Regions from separate parts of the Paenibacillus sp. plas6 genome, predicted to be linked through region 1. Evidence: a T-box and tRNA genes for the amino acid it is inferred to sense, from the RefSeq annotation. Region 1 holds a T-box; the other holds one or more tRNA genes.

The links. The T-box of region 1 lies ahead of thrS (threonine--tRNA ligase). A T-box ahead of a tRNA ligase gene usually reads a tRNA of that ligase, here a tRNA-Thr.
Region 2: it has a tRNA-Thr gene. The T-box ahead of thrS (threonine--tRNA ligase) is inferred to sense a tRNA for this amino acid. The anticodon was not compared.

Annotation. Positions count from the first base shown of each region.
Region 1 covers NZ_CM170151.1:558,900-566,836, forward strand. Annotated here, with positions in the region: gene AC2TDL_RS02640 (uracil/xanthine transporter) at 128-1,429, opposite strand; gene AC2TDL_RS02645 (hypothetical protein) at 1,496-1,636, opposite strand; gene thrS (threonine--tRNA ligase) at 1,727-3,667, opposite strand; T-box leader at 3,748-3,998, opposite strand; gene AC2TDL_RS02655 (AIM24 family protein) at 4,145-4,843, shown strand; gene ytxC (sporulation protein YtxC) at 4,979-5,932, opposite strand; gene AC2TDL_RS02665 (PLP-dependent transferase) at 6,151-7,317, opposite strand; gene metA (homoserine O-acetyltransferase MetA) at 7,353-7,937, opposite strand, start outside.
Region 2 covers NZ_CM170151.1:2,487,825-2,495,761, forward strand. Annotated here, with positions in the region: rRNA gene AC2TDL_RS11215 (23S ribosomal RNA) at 1-1,856, shown strand, start outside; tRNA gene AC2TDL_RS11220 (tRNA-Asn) at 1,947-2,022, shown strand; tRNA gene AC2TDL_RS11225 (tRNA-Thr) at 2,026-2,101, shown strand; tRNA gene AC2TDL_RS11230 (tRNA-Glu) at 2,134-2,208, shown strand; tRNA gene AC2TDL_RS11235 (tRNA-Val) at 2,274-2,349, shown strand; tRNA gene AC2TDL_RS11240 (tRNA-Gln) at 2,360-2,434, shown strand; tRNA gene AC2TDL_RS11245 (tRNA-Lys) at 2,447-2,522, shown strand; tRNA gene AC2TDL_RS11250 (tRNA-Leu) at 2,529-2,611, shown strand; gene AC2TDL_RS11255 (PadR family transcriptional regulator) at 2,758-3,279, shown strand; gene AC2TDL_RS11260 (ABC transporter permease) at 3,449-4,567, shown strand; gene AC2TDL_RS11265 (ABC transporter ATP-binding protein) at 4,680-5,261, shown strand; gene AC2TDL_RS11270 (heme oxygenase) at 5,305-5,619, shown strand; partial or broken gene AC2TDL_RS11275 (IS1182 family transposase) at 5,867-7,414, shown strand; gene AC2TDL_RS11280 (response regulator) at 7,654-7,937, shown strand, end outside.

The DNA of each region.
Region 1 (7,937 bases):
AATTTTAACTTTTTGCAACAATGCTTAATGTATATTTCATCTGCCACAACCGCTATTTTTAACGTCAGTGGAAGCAGCAGATGAATGAAAAATACACTTATTAGGACATTTCTAAGGATTTATCTGATTACTCTTTATCGTCCCATTTCATAACTGCCTCTATAATAATTGAAAGTATAACCCCCATTAAAAAACCGTTGCTTACTAATGGCTGGATTAATGAAGGAAGGCTAGTAAACAGCTTTTCATCGGCCATCATAATGCTGACACCCAGCAAAACAGGAGCAGCTATCCGATGCACAGTTACTGAGTTAAATTGGTAAGGTGCTACGCTTTTTAGGGCTGTACCGAATAATTGCAAATAAGCAACAAAAAGCACTGCGTTTCCTAATGTAATCGGAAGATTTGCAAGCATAACGGCAAGTGACGGAACTACACCTAAAAGAACGATGAATGCCCCTCCCCAATAGAATGGCTTTTTTTCATAAATTTGCGTGCTTTCTAGAAAGCCAATCGATGAGGCAAACGGTGCGTAGGCAACTAAGCCAAAAAATGAAGCAACTACACTATAGATGCCGGTTAAGAAAATAGAATTGCGATATTGCGAATGCTGTGGATTATCCTTATAAAGAGATGTCGCTGCACTGATCGAAGCAAACGTATTGCTAATATTCAGCATACAAGCGATAAATGTCACAATAATAATGCCCAGCTCTAAATTAGGTTGACCAAGCGGAAATATCAGCTTTGCTCCTGTTGTTAATGCGTCTGTTGATGATTCTAGCGCTGATGACGCCTGATTATGAAATAATAAGCTATAAATTGGCCAGCCGACAATAATTCCAATTAATAATGAAAAATTACTTATAATAGCATTACCCTTAATTTTTAATACTGCGACAAATAAAGCAATGATTATCGAAAAAACAGTAATCGGTATAATTATCGATCCATCCTCAGCAATTCCTAACATGCCGTTAAAAAAGATCACTGCCAATTGAATAGATAAAAGCAATAAAAATACGTTCATAACCATCGGTTTAAAAATACGATGAATCGCTGATACCGCACCACATAACGCAAGCAAGATCGTTACTCCGCCTGCAAGCAGCATACCTGTGGCAATTCCTCCGCCGATTTCCTGAAGCGACAATCCAAGCGTTGGCGCTGAGGAACCAAGGGTTAACATTAAGCCCCACAAGATGCCTGATGGCCCCTCTAACAACGGATAACGATGACCAATCCAGCCTTGAATAATACAAGCTAATCCCGTAACAATAAGCGAGGTGCGCAGCATCACGACTACTTCGCCTGAAGTTAGCTCAAATGCGGTACCAATCGAAATTGGTACAACGACGACATTTACAAAAATAAAAAACATCCATTGCATTGAAGCAAAAAATGTCATTCCTTTATGTTGCAGCTTCATATTCACCATTCCTAGAATATATGTATGAAAGGGAGTGCCGCTAGACACTCCCTTGCTAAGTAATCATTAACGTTGATTGTTATTAGTTTGCTTCTTAAACGATTGCTTTTCATTTTCGTGTTGCTGTTGTTGACCTGGCTCTTCTGCAAATTCTGCATCAGCATTCTTGTTAACAACTTGCGCTTGTTGCTTATTACGTTTTGCCACTGCTATCACCTCCCAAGTAATAGTATGGTTTCTTTTCCCCATACTATTCACTTGGGAAGCACCTATATTTGGCACGCATAAAATCGAAAATTATTGAGCTTTCGTTGCAATTTCTTTTTGTACGAGTGCAATAAAATCAGCGATTGGCATTGAACCAATATCTCCCTCGCCGCGTTTACGCACAGAAACTGTACCCGCTGCTTTCTCATTTTCACCAACGACAAGCATATACGGTGCTTTTTCAAGCTGTGCCTCACGAATTTTGTAACCAAGTTTTTCATTGCGAAGGTCGCTTTCAGCACGGATACCAGCATCAAGCAATTGCTCATTGACTTGAGTTGCATACTCTTCATATACAGTAGATACTGGAATAACTTTTGCTTGTACAGGAGACAGCCATAGCGGCAATGCACCAGCAAAGTTTTCGATCAAATACGCAGTCATACGCTCCATTGTACTAATGATACCGCGATGAATGACGACTGGACGATGTTTTTTACCATCATCACCGATATATTCTAGCTCAAAACGCTCTGGCAGCAAGAAGTCAAGCTGTGCAGTTGACAATGTTTCCTCTTTACCAAGCGCAGTTTTAATTTGAACGTCTAGTTTAGGACCATAGAACGCAGCTTCACCCTCTGCTTCAAAGAATGGCAAGCCTAGTTCTTCAACAACCTCACGCAACATACGTTGAGAAGTTTCCCACATTTCATCGTTCGGGAAATATTTCTCAGTATCCTGAGGATCGCGATAAGATAAACGGAAGCGATATTCTTTAATTCCGAAGTCTTCATAAACTTTGCGAATTAAGTTAATAACGCGAGCAAATTCTTCTTTAATTTGGTCAGGACGACAGAAAATATGAGCATCATTCAATGTCATCGCACGAACGCGGTGTAAGCCTGTTAATGCTCCTGACATTTCATAACGGTGCATTGTCCCCATTTCTGCAACACGAACTGGCAAGTCGCGATAAGAGCGCATTTCACTTTTATAAACCATCATATGGTGTGGACAGTTCATTGGACGAAGCACAAGCTCCTCGTTATCCATTTGCATAGGCGGGAACATGTCTTCATTGTAATGATCCCAGTGACCAGAAATTTTATATAGCTCAACGTTAGCCAACACTGGAGTGTAAACATGTTGATAACCTAAACGTTCCTCTAAATCAACAATGTAGCGCTCCATTGTACGACGCACTTTCGCACCATTAGGCAGCCATAGCGGCAAACCTTGACCAACCTCACGAGAGAAGGTGAACATTTTAAGCTCTTTACCTAGTTTACGATGGTCGCGCTTTTTTGCTTCCTCTAGGAAATGTAAATGCTCATCAAGCTCCGATTTTTTAGCAAATGCTGTACCATAAATACGTTGCAACATTTTATTTTTAGAATCCCCGCGCCAGTAAGCACCCGCTACGTTAAGCAGTTTGAACGCTTTAATGCGCCCTGTGCTTGGCAAGTGAGGGCCGCGGCAAAGGTCAAAAAACTCACCTTGATCATAAATAGTAATGACGGAGTCTTCTGGCAAGTCATTAATTAGCTCAAGCTTCAGATGGTCATTAATTTCTGTATAAATTTTTAGTGCTTCTTCACGGGAAACTTCGCGACGACGAATCGGCAAGTTTTCACCAATAATACGGTTCATTTCTTTCTCAATTTTCACCAAATCATCTGGTGTTAACGAATGATCCATATCAATATCATAATAGAAGCCATCTTCAATAACAGGACCAATACCAAGTTTTACATTTGCATCTTTATATAGACGTTTAATTGCTTGTGCCATTAGGTGGGCTGTACTGTGACGATACACCTCTAAGCCCTCTGCACTTTCTACAGTAATAATTTCTACAGTTGCATCTTCTTCGATTGGTCTGTAAACATCAATCACTTTACCGTTTACTTTACCAGCAATCGCATTTTTTTTCAGACCTGAGCTTATAGACGCAGCGATTTCTTCAGTTGTTACGCCAGCAGGATACTCGCGCACTGCGCCATCTGGAAATGTAATGTTAATGTTACTCATTTGTCGATTTCCTCCTAGTTTTATTTTCTATAATTATTAAATTAAGCTTATTGGGACACAAAAAAAAGCACGCATCCCAATACAGGGACGAGTGCTTATCATCTCGTGGTTCCACCCTATTTCAACTACAATGAATGATCAAAATTGCAGTCCTCATAGCATCTGATAACGGAGATAACCGGTATTGCTTACTGATTGAACGACAATCCAACGTTCGGCGATACAGCTAAGAAGTGGTACAGCTATGTGCATCATGGAAGGAATTTTCAGCCAACGATTCCTCTCTCTGAGCCAGTGCGGCATAGTTGCATGTCTTCCTCATTGCTTTTTACATACAAGATATTATAATGCGAACGGAATAGGGAGTCAAGGAACAGATTCTTAATATGACTAGAAAATAAAGATTTTATATTTTCCAGAACTTTATTATAATATACATTATTTGTATAGTATTTCAAGTTCTCGTTCAAGAGGTGAATGATAATGAAATATTCTATTGCACAATTTATTACGCAAACCGAGCAAAATGAGGAGCAGAAGTCTTTTTTTGAACTTGAAACACCGCGCATGTTAGAAGTGAATTTAAATGGTCAAGTATGGGCAAAGACAGGTTCAATGATTGCTTACACTGGCAATGTCAAGTTTGAACGAGAAGGTTTATTAGAACAAGGACTAGGAACGTTGTTTAAAAAAGCTTTTACTGGAGAAGGCGCATCTTTGATGAAAGCTACGGGCAATGGAAGAGTTTATTTTGCAGACAAAGGTAAAAAAATAATTATTCTTAATCTGCAAAACGAAACAATTTATGTAAATGGTAATGATCTGTTAGCATTTGAACCTTCAATTAAACATGAAATTAAATTAATGCGCAAAATAGCCGGTATTATGGCAGGTGGCATTTTTAATATTCGTTGCTCAGGCTATGGGCTAATTGCCATTACAAGCCATTACGAGCCATTGACGCTTCGCGTTACTCCTGGCAACCCTGTGTTTACTGACCCTAATGCAACAATTGCTTGGTCTGGCAATCTTAATCCTGAATTTCATACTGATATATCTTTTAAAACCTTTATTGGCAGAGGAAGCGGCGAGTCAATTCAAATGCGCTTTGAAGGAAATGGTTTTGTCATTATACAGCCTTATGAGGAAGTTTATTTTCAACGTTCTGATGACTAGCTGTAATGTACATAATGGAGTGAAAAACCCACTCATACTAATTCACCATTTAATAGGATTTAGTGAGTGGGCTTTTTTACTTCCTTCTCATATATCATTAAGAGCATTGCCCTTATTACTTTCTAAGTTAATGAACTAATGAATTGGAACTCGTTCATCTCGACTATGTCTACACATTGGACAAGAACTGCAATATTGTGCTCGTTCTCCAAAAATGGCTTTCACGGTACGAATTACCTGATAATCATAGTGCTTCGCATGCACGATAATTTTTTGTGGGGAGGCAGAAATTAGCGAACTAATGACAATATCCTCAATATTAATTTCAGTTTCAAGCATCTCGGCAACAATTCGATCATGCTCATGCTTTAGCTCTAATGGCTTCATATGCTCATCACAAAGAATAAAACTGTTTCCATCCTGCTGCACAAGATGAACTAGCTCCGTTTTTGTCTCTTGCAGCTGAACAAAGTATTTGAGCAATGTCATAAATTCCTCATATTGCTGATCTAATGTATACTCATCAATTGCATATTCAATGACCTCGCGCAGTTCTTGCTTATAGTTATGCATGCGAAATTGAATAAAACCAGCAATATTTAAATAGTTGTACATTTCAAAATGCTGAACCAGCTCTTCAACGATTTTTGCTATTCTCCTTGCACGATCCTTTTCAGTAAACTTCTTACCTAACGGCTCCCACGGATCATTATTTAAAATATTGTAGCAATAGTAGGCAACTTTCTCCGGCACAAGCTTCGTTTGGCGACAGCGACTGCGAAGCAGCCAATGAATAATCTCATTCTCACAATGCTCAATAATAAACTTGCCTATTGCATAAGCAGCAGCCTCATATAGCGGAGCGGCATGTTCAATAAGCTGAAACTCCGGCAAGCAAGGATTAATAATAAGTTTATTTGCACTTTTTTGCTGTTCAATGATTATCGGAAATGTGTTTGCTTGCTTAATATCATGTGACTGACGATGTTGAATATGTATATCGTCATTTAATTTTTGCATGATATTAGAAATGATCGATTCTACATAGGCAAACTGACTTTCTGAAAAATGTAGCGTTAGTAAACTCATTTTCATCACTCCTTTCTCACCTAAAGTATATGGTCAGTGGACACAGTATATACAAAGCAGAGTTTGGCATACATGCTAAAATTATCGTTATCTTGTACGTTAAATCGCAATATATCGCCGGTATAGACAAAAAAAATAGCTGTAAGCTTTTCCTTTGCTTAAGAAAAAGCTTACAGCTACCGTATATAATGATAAAAATTAGCTTTATTCAAAACTAACTATTGGTTCGCTCCGTCCACTTCTTTTACGGCCGCAGCCAGTGCTTGATCTAAATCAGCAATTAGATCATCGACATGTTCAATTCCAACAGATATACGTAACAAGCGATCATCGACACCGATTGCTTGACGAATTTCTTCAGGAATATCAGCATGGGTTTGCACCGCTGGATAAGTCATCAACGATTCTACACCGCCAAGACTTTCAGCAAATGCAATAAGCTTAATTGAACGTAAAATAGGTTCAACATAACGTGCATCCTTTACTTTAAAGGAGAAAATCCCTGTGTTGCCAGATGCTTGAGAAGCTTGTATGTCATGACCTGGATGTTCAGGCAATGCTGGATAAAATACTTCAGCAACTGCAGGATGCTGCTGCAAATATTTCGCAATAGCCGTCGCATTACTTTGATGACGCTCCATGCGAAGAGCTAATGTTTTCATCCCGCGTGCAAGTAAAAATGAATCCTGTGGACCAAGCACTGCCCCCATTGAGTTATGCAGAAATGCGATCTGTTCAGACAGCTCTTTTCCTTTTGTAATAATTAACCCAGCTAGTACATCATTATGTCCGCCAAGATATTTTGTGGCACTATGGATAACAATATCTGCCCCAAGCTCAATTGGACGCTGGAAATATGGTGTTAGCAAAGTATTGTCTACAATCGTTAGCAAGCCATTGCTTTTAGCCCAACCCGCTACCTTTTTAATATCCGTAATCATCATAAGCGGATTAGTTGGCGTTTCAATTAGCAAAGCCTTCGTATTTGGTCTTAGGCTTGCTCCTAATTGATCTAGATCATTTGTATCAACATAAGTCGCTTCAACCCCAAAGCGCTTCATTACTCGCTCAAGCAAACGATACGTACCGCCGTATAGATCTAATGATACAATTAAATGATCGCCAGAGCTAAAATACGCAAATACCGTTTGCAATGCTGCCATACCAGTGCTACAGGCAAACGCTGCATCTCCACTTTCCAGCTCAGCTACTGCTTCCTCCAGCACTGAACGTGTAGGGCTTTTCGTACGAGCATAATCAAAGCCAGTGCTTTGCCCTAATCCAGGGTGACGAAATGCAGTTGCTTGATAGATTGGAAAACTAACCGCTCCCGTTACCGTATCTTTTTGCGAGCCAATTTGCGCTAAACGACTTTCTATTCTCATCCTTAGTTCTTCCTTTCTCCTCTTAGCTTTATAAGCTATATACCAGCACCCAACTCATAAGGCGTAATCTGATACACATAGTAATTCAACCAGTTTGAATATAATAAATTTGCATGTGCTCGCCATGTTGATATTGGCAGCATGTTCGGGTCATTATTTGGAAAATAATTTTTCGGAAGCTCAATCGGCAAGCCTCTTGCAACATCGCGATCATACTCCGCTTTTAATGTAGTAGCATCGTATTCGGAATGACCTGTCACAAAAATTTGCTTTCCACCCTTAGAAGCGATAATATAAACACCCGCTTCATCGGATTCTGACCAAATTTCTAAATCCTCTACTGCCTCAATATCGTTTTTGCGAACTTCAGTATGACGTGATTGCGGTACAAAAAACTGTTCATCAAACCCGCGCAGCAAAGGAATATTTCGCTGACTAATTTTATGCGGGAAAACTCCGAATAATTTTTTATCCAATTCATATTTAGGAATACCATAATGATGATATAAACCAGCTTGGGCAGCCCAACATATATGGAATGTAGAAGTGACGTGCGACTTGCTCCAATCCATAATTTGCTTTAATTCTTCCCAATAATTAACTTCTTCGAACGGCATCTG
Region 2 (7,937 bases), 1.9 Mb from region 1:
AAGCTATGGCAAGTCGTAGGTTTCACTTCTTCTTTGAAGAAGTGTTTAGCGACGATTAACATTCGTCGAAATCAACCGCTAAGGTTGTTCAAGAATTCGACTAAATGTATGTTCTTCAGCTAAACACAAACCATCGAAGTTGAAGTGAAGCCTACGAATTGGGTAGGGGAGCGTTGAATACGGGTTGAAGTCATACCGTAAGGAGTGGTGGACTGTATTCAAGTGAGAATGCCGGTATGAGTAACGAAAAGATAGGTGAGAATCCTATCCGCCGTAAGCCTAAGGGTTCCTGAGGAAGGCTCGTCCACTCAGGGTAAGTCGGGACCTAACGCGAGGCCGAAAGGCGTAGTGGAAGGACAACAGGTTGAAATTCCTGTACCACCGTAGTTGTTTGAGCGAAGGGGTGACGCAGAAGGATAGTGACGCGGACTGATGGATGTCCGTCCAAGCAGTGAGGCTGGTGAGTAGGCAAATCCGCTCATCGAAAGGCTGGGCTGTGATGGGGAGCGAAAATTGCAGTAGCGAAGGTCATGAGTTCAGGCTGCCAAGAAAAGCCTCTAGTGAGACGAAGGTGCCCGTACCGCAAACCGACACAGGTAGGCGAGCAGAGCATGCTAAGGCGCGCGGAAGAACTCTCGTTAAGGAACTCGGCAAAATGACCCCGTAACTTCGGGAGAAGGGGTGCCCCGGTAGGGTGAATAGCCCGAGGGGGCCGCAGTGAAAAGGCCCAATCGACTGTTTAGCAAAAACACAGGTCTGTGCAAAGTCGTAAGACGACGTATACGGGCTGACGCCTGCCCGGTGCTGGAAGGTTAAGGGGAATGGTTAGGCGTAAGCCGAAGCTATGAACCGAAGCCCCAGTAAACGGCGGCCGTAACTATAACGGTCCTAAGGTAGCGAAATTCCTTGTCAGGTAAATTCTGACCCGCACGAATGGCGTAACGAATTGGGCGCTGTCTCAACGAGAGATCCGGTGAAATTTTAATACCTGTGAAGATGCAGGTTACCCGCGACAAGACGGAAAGACCCCATGGAGCTTTACTGCAGCTTGATATTGGACTTTGGTACGATCTGTACAGGATAGGTGGGAGCCTAGGAAGCATGAGCGCCAGCTTGTGTGGAGGCGCCGTTGGGATACCACCCTGATCGTATCGGAGTTCTAACCTGTCGCCCTGAATCGGGCGAAGGGACCGTGTCAGGTGGGCAGTTTGACTGGGGCGGTCGCCTCCTAAAGCGTAACGGAGGCGCCCAAAGGTTCCCTCAGAATGGTTGGAAATCATTCGAAGAGTGTAAAGGCAGAAGGGAGCTTGACTGCGAGACCCACAAGTCGAGCAGGGACGAAAGTCGGGCTTAGTGATCCGGTGGTACCGAATGGAAGGGCCATCGCTCAACGGATAAAAGCTACCCTGGGGATAACAGGCTTATCTCCCCCAAGAGTCCACATCGACGGGGAGGTTTGGCACCTCGATGTCGGCTCATCGCATCCTGGGGCTGAAGTAGGTCCCAAGGGTTGGGCTGTTCGCCCATTAAAGCGGTACGCGAGCTGGGTTCAGAACGTCGTGAGACAGTTCGGTCCCTATCTGTCGCGGGCGTAGGAAATTTGAGAGGAGCTGTCCTTAGTACGAGAGGACCGGGATGGACGTACCGCTGGTGTACCAGTTGTTTCGCCAGAAGCACCGCTGGGTAGCCAAGTACGGAAGGGATAAGCGCTGAAAGCATCTAAGCGTGAAGCCCCCCTCAAGATGAGATTTCCCAAGTAGTAAGACCCCTTGAAGACGACGAGGTAGATAGGCTGGGGGTGGAAGTGCAGCAATGCATGGAGCTGACCAGTACTAATCGGTCGAGGGCTTATCCTAAATGATTCGTAAGATGAGAAACTTTCTATCCAGTTTTGAGGGTGCAAGCCTTCAGGCAGCTACTTAAGCTGTTTGTGAGCGATAAAATGTTCCCTGATAGCTCAGTCGGTAGAGCACTCGACTGTTAATCGAGTTGTCACAGGTTCGAGTCCTGTTCGGGGAGCCATTTGCTCTCATAGCTCAGTCGGTAGAGTGCATCCATGGTAAGGATGAGGTCACCGGTTCGATCCCGGTTGAGAGCTCCATTTTCCTCATGGTTGGACAAGCTAGATAATATGGCCCGTTGGTCAAGGGGTTAAGACACCTCCCTTTCACGGAGGTAACAGGGGTTCGAATCCCCTACGGGTCACCAATTTTAATTAAGCACTACTGAAAAGCTTTAATAAATGTTGTTTTTTTGGATAAACTATCCCTTACGGAGGATTAGCTCAGCTGGGAGAGCATCTGCCTTACAAGCAGAGGGTCGGCGGTTCGATCCCGTCATCCTCCACCATTATAAATATTGGGGATTAGCCAAGCGGTAAGGCAACGGACTTTGACTCCGTCATTCCAAGGTTCGAATCCTTGATCCCCAGCCATTTTCTCTTTGAGAGCCATTAGCTCAGTTGGTAGAGCACCTGACTTTTAATCAGGGTGTCGAAGGTTCGAGTCCTTCATGGCTCACCATTTTGTGCGCGTGTGGCGGAATTGGCAGACGCACTAGACTTAGGATCTAGCGGGCGACCGTGGGGGTTCAAGTCCCTCCACGCGCACCATTTATAAAATTAACTCCACCAGAGAAATCTGGTGGTTTTTTTGTAATTATAGAGTAATATGCAGTGAAATATTGCAGGATGAACGTTGACGTTTTTTTTTTATTTAAGAGAAAATAGGTTAAGCGCAAGGAAAGGAGCTGAGCAGTTTGAAACAACGATCATTAATATTGCTTGGGCTATTAATGCGCCAGCGTCAGCATGGGTATCAAATAAATGATTTTATAGAGAAAAATCTAAGCTCCATTACCGATATGAAAAAACCAACTGCTTATGCAACTTTAGATAAGCTTAATGCGAATGGTTATATTGACATAGAACATGAGCAAGAGGGCAACCGTCCACCTCGTAAAGTTTATGCGATTAATGATAAAGGTAGAGCTTACTTCTTCGAATTGCTTATGGACAACTTAACAGAGTCTGAGACATATCACTATAAAGGTGATGTGGGACTAATGTTTATTGACTTTTTATCACAAGAGCAAGCGCTAAAGTCTCTTACTCTGCGTCTAGAAAAAAATAAAAAAATGATTGAGCAGTATACTAATGTTCCTCAGCATGTTACCACACAAGGGGTTAATTTAGTCATACGACATAAGCTGATCATGCTTCAGGCAGAAATTCAATTTCTTGAGGAAGCGTTACAACAATTAGGTAAGAAACATTTATAAGAGTCTTTTCATAAAACGAAAGGGCTCTTTTTTTGCTTTTATGGAAAATTTCATTGTTTTGTCACTCTTGTGTATAAATCCGTCAAATTTGACTAATCATAATTGAAATGAAACAGATTATAGTCTATACTTGAATAGTCAAATCTGACTATATAAAGAGTGAACAAAATTGTATTTAGCATTGAAAGAGCTACAGCATGGCAAATCGAGATTTGTTATGATTGCGGTTATCACAATTTTAATTTCATGGCTAGTATTTATTTTATCTGGTCTAGGTAACGGCTTATCAACTTTAGCAGCAGCTACAATGAAAAACGTTGATGCCAATTATGTAATGTTTGAGGAAGGCTCACGTTCATCGATGAGTCGTTCAGTTATTAGTGAAGATTTAATAACAGAGCTATTAAAGCAACCAAATGTGGAAGATGCATCTGCAATGGGACAATTAACGGCTACTATTGTTAGAAATGTTGACGATGAGGTTTTAAAAACTGATATAACTATTATCGCAGTACAGCCAGGCAGCTTTTTAGAGCCTGAAATAGTAGAAGGCAAGCCGCTTGACGCTAACGATAATATGGGCGTCATCGTAAATGATACTTTAAAGGATGAAGGTTTTGCAATCGGAGATACAATTTCCATTGAAGGATCTGTAGAGCAGTTTACAATTGTTGGTTTTGTACGTAATGAAACTTACAACCATATGCCAGCAGTTTTTGCAACGATGGAAAAGTGGAGAACAGCAGCTTTTGCAGCTCCAGGCTCAGATCACAATGTTTCAAATCCAGTTAATGCGATAATGTTGCAAGGTAAAGATATTGATCCAGAGCAAATTCAAGCTAATTTTAAGGGTGTTGAGGTAGTAACTAAGGGAGCAGCCGTAAGAGGTATGCCAGGTTATATTGAAGAAAGCGGAACGATAACAATGATGTTAGTATTTTTGCTTGTAATTTCCGCTTGTATCTTAGCAGTATTTTTCTATGTATTAACGTTGCAAAAAACAAATCAACTAGGTGTTATGAAAGCACTAGGTGCTAGTCAATCATTCTTAAGCAAAATGATTGTATCGCAAGTATTTTTACTTTCATTGGTAAGCATTGTTATCGGTATAATCATTACTTATTTAACTGCTATGGTGTTCCCAGCTGGTATGCCATTTGATTTAGATACTAAATTAGTCATTATTTATGGACTAGCCTTGCTAATTATATGTACCCTAAGTTCCGTTTTATCAATTCGCAGAATGAAAAAGATCGATCCGCTTATTGCGATTGGGAGGGTTGAATAATGTCTATTCTAACATTCACACAAGTATCTAAAACCTATTTACAAGGGGAACAAACTGTTACAGCGTTAAAAACGTTGACTTTTCATTAAACAAAGGTGAATTCGTAGCTGTAATCGGTCCTTCTGGTTCAGGGAAAAGTACATTTTTATCTATAGCAGGAGCATTGCTTCAGCCAAGCTCAGGAAGCGTCGTTATCAATGGCAAAGCTATTGATAAGCTAAATGCTAAGCAGCTTACTGAAATTCGTTTAGATGAAATCGGCTTTATTTTTCAATCGAGCAACCTGATCCCTTTCTTAAATACTACAGATCAACTGCTAGCTGTTAAACGAATGAAGGGAAAAGTAAGTGCTGCAGATGTTGAGCGAGCAAAAGAAATTTTAACTAAACTTGGATTAGGCAATAAATTAAAATCATATCCAGAGCAACTTTCTGGTGGTGAAAAACAGCGTACTGCTATTGCGCGAGCATTTATGAATGATCCTTCTGTATTACTTGCCGATGAGCCAACTGCTAGCCTTGATACTGCCCGTGCACATGAGGTTGTACAGCTAATTGCACAAGAAGTTAAAGATCGGCAAAAGGCTGCGATTATGGTTACACATGATGAGCGTTTGCTTTCATATTGTGATAAGATTTATCGTATAGAAGACGGAATATTAATGCAGCAAAAGGAAAAAGTTTTATCACATTAATCGTTTGCTCCATTAAATTTACTTTGCATTAAGGAGTGTTGTTATGATTATCGTAACAAATCGAATTAAATTAAAACCAGGATTTGCAGAGAAAATGGCTCCTAGATTTACTGCTCCAAGTCCATTGCATGATTTAGAAGGGTTCCATAAGGTAGAGGTGCTTGTAACCGAGCATGAAGACTATGAAATTATGGATGTAAATATGTACTGGGAAAACTACGAGCAATTCGAAGCATGGAGAAATAGTGATCTGTTCAAACAAGCACATGCTAATCAAGGACCTCCAAACGGAGATAGTCCTATTCTCGGCAGTGAGATTATTAAATATAAGGTAGCGGCAACAACGGAATCTAATTAACATCCCAAAAATAAAGAAAATAATCTGTAGAGCATATTGATATTGACGCAGTTGTCAATTTCATGTATGTTATATAGGTATTTATTAGCAATATTCGAGCCTGGGACAAAACCCAGCTAAATGAAAGAAAACTCCTGGTGCTCTACAAAGTAGAATGCCAGGAGTTCATTTTTTACATACAAAAGGAACACTTTCTGTTAAAATTTAAGTATCTCACCCCAAAAATTTCAAAAGAAAGGTGTTCCTTATGTTTAAAGATTATAACATGAATCAATTAGTTTTGCCTCTAAATTTAGAAGTTAAATTAGATAAACATGATATCGCATTTGCCATTCATCATTTGGTCGAAAGTATTCCAGATGAAGCGTTTCGTTCGTTTGTTCGTCGTGACGGTTGTCCAGCCTATCATCCGCGCATGATGCTCAAGATCATTCTATGCGGCTACACTCAATCTGCCTTTTCTGGTCGTAAAATTGAAGCTCTTACGAAAGACAGTATTCGGATGATGTGGTTAGCTCAAGGCTATGAACCTTGCTACCGTACGATTAATCGTTTCCGTGTTCATCCTGTGATGAAAGACTTACTCCGCCAGTGCTTCGTTCAATTTCGCTCGAAGTTAGTGGAAGAAAAGATCATTACCCAAGAAGCGATGTTCATTGATGGAACCAAAATTGAAGCCAATGCGAATAAGTTCACCTTTGTATGGAAAAAAGCCGTGGACAAACATCATGCTCGGCTCATTGAAAAGTCGAATCAACTGTACAACGAGTTATTGGAACAAAAGATCATTCCAGAGCTTGAACATGAGCAAGAACTCTCTACGGAAAACTTACTGGAGATCGCAGAACACCTTGAGCGAGTGGTTGAAAGCTATACAGAAAAGATCGCAGCATCCGAAGATACGAGTGAACGAAAACAATTACGAAGCAAGCGAAAAGCACCAAAACAACTACTCAAGCAAGTCCGTGATTGGATGGAACGAAAAAACATGTACAAGCTTCATCAACAACGATTCGGAAAGCGCAACAGTTATTCCAAAACCGATCCTGATGCAACCTTCATGCGAATGAAAGATGACTACATGAAGAATGGACAATTGAAGCCTGGATACAATGTACAAATTGCAACCGAAGGACAATACACACTGGCTTATGGTATCTATTCCAATCCAACGGACACCAAGACGCTTATTCCTTTTCTTGATGAAATTGAAACCCATTATTTTGACTTGCCTACCTATATCGTAGCGGATGCCGGATATGGAAGTGAGCAAAACTATGAGGATGTGATCACGAAGCGCAAGCGTGTTCCATTAATAAAGTATACGATGTATGAGCGTGAGCAAAAGAGAAAGTCTAAAACCGATCCATTTCAAACAAGTAACTGGCACTATGATGCCGAAAAGGATCGTTATCTTTGTCCAAATGGACAGGAACTAACGTTTCAACGCTATACCATACGCAAAGATAAAGATGGGTTTGAGCGACAATTCAAGATCTATGCTTGTGCGGATTGTACAGGATGTCCTTTCCGATCCTCATGTACGAAAGCACAAGAAGGAAGACACCGACAACTGATGATCAATGCACGTTGGGAACAACAAAAAACCTATGTAAGAGAGCAGCTTTCAGGAGAAAAAACAGGGGAGATCTACCGTCAACGAAAAATTGACGTAGAACCAGTTTTTGGATTCTTGAAGGCTAATTTAGGTTTCACTCGCTTTTCAGTTCGAGGAAAACGGAAAGTTGAGCATGAGATTGGACTTGCCTTAATGGCAGTAAACTTAAGGAAATATGTGCTACGAACGTAGCATAGCATTAGAAAAACAGAGCCTAAAATGAGCAAACGGTGAAATCTTTGAACAGATTTCACCGTTTGCTTGTTTTAAGAGACAAGTTTTGTCCCAGGCTCTTTTATTAATGAGCAGAAAATGAATAAGCATTACTGGTTGCTAAAACAATAAAGATTGATTGAACTGTTAAAAACTTGAACGGTTAAAAAGTGACGTAACTAGCCAACTGAGGTGAATAATAAATGTATACATGTTTATTCGTAGACGATGAAATCGAAATCAGAGAAGGAATGAAAAGTAAAATTGATTGGAAGTCTCAAATGTTTAATGAGCCAATACTTGCCGCAAATGGTGCTGAGGCCATTGAAATGTTGGAGAGCATTGAACCAGACCTTTTAATTACGGATATAAATATGCCATACATTAATGGACTAGAGCTAGCAACTTGGGTAAAAAAACAATACCCACTGACAAAAATTATAATTTTATCTGGATTGGATGAATTTGAATATGCCAAGGAAGCACT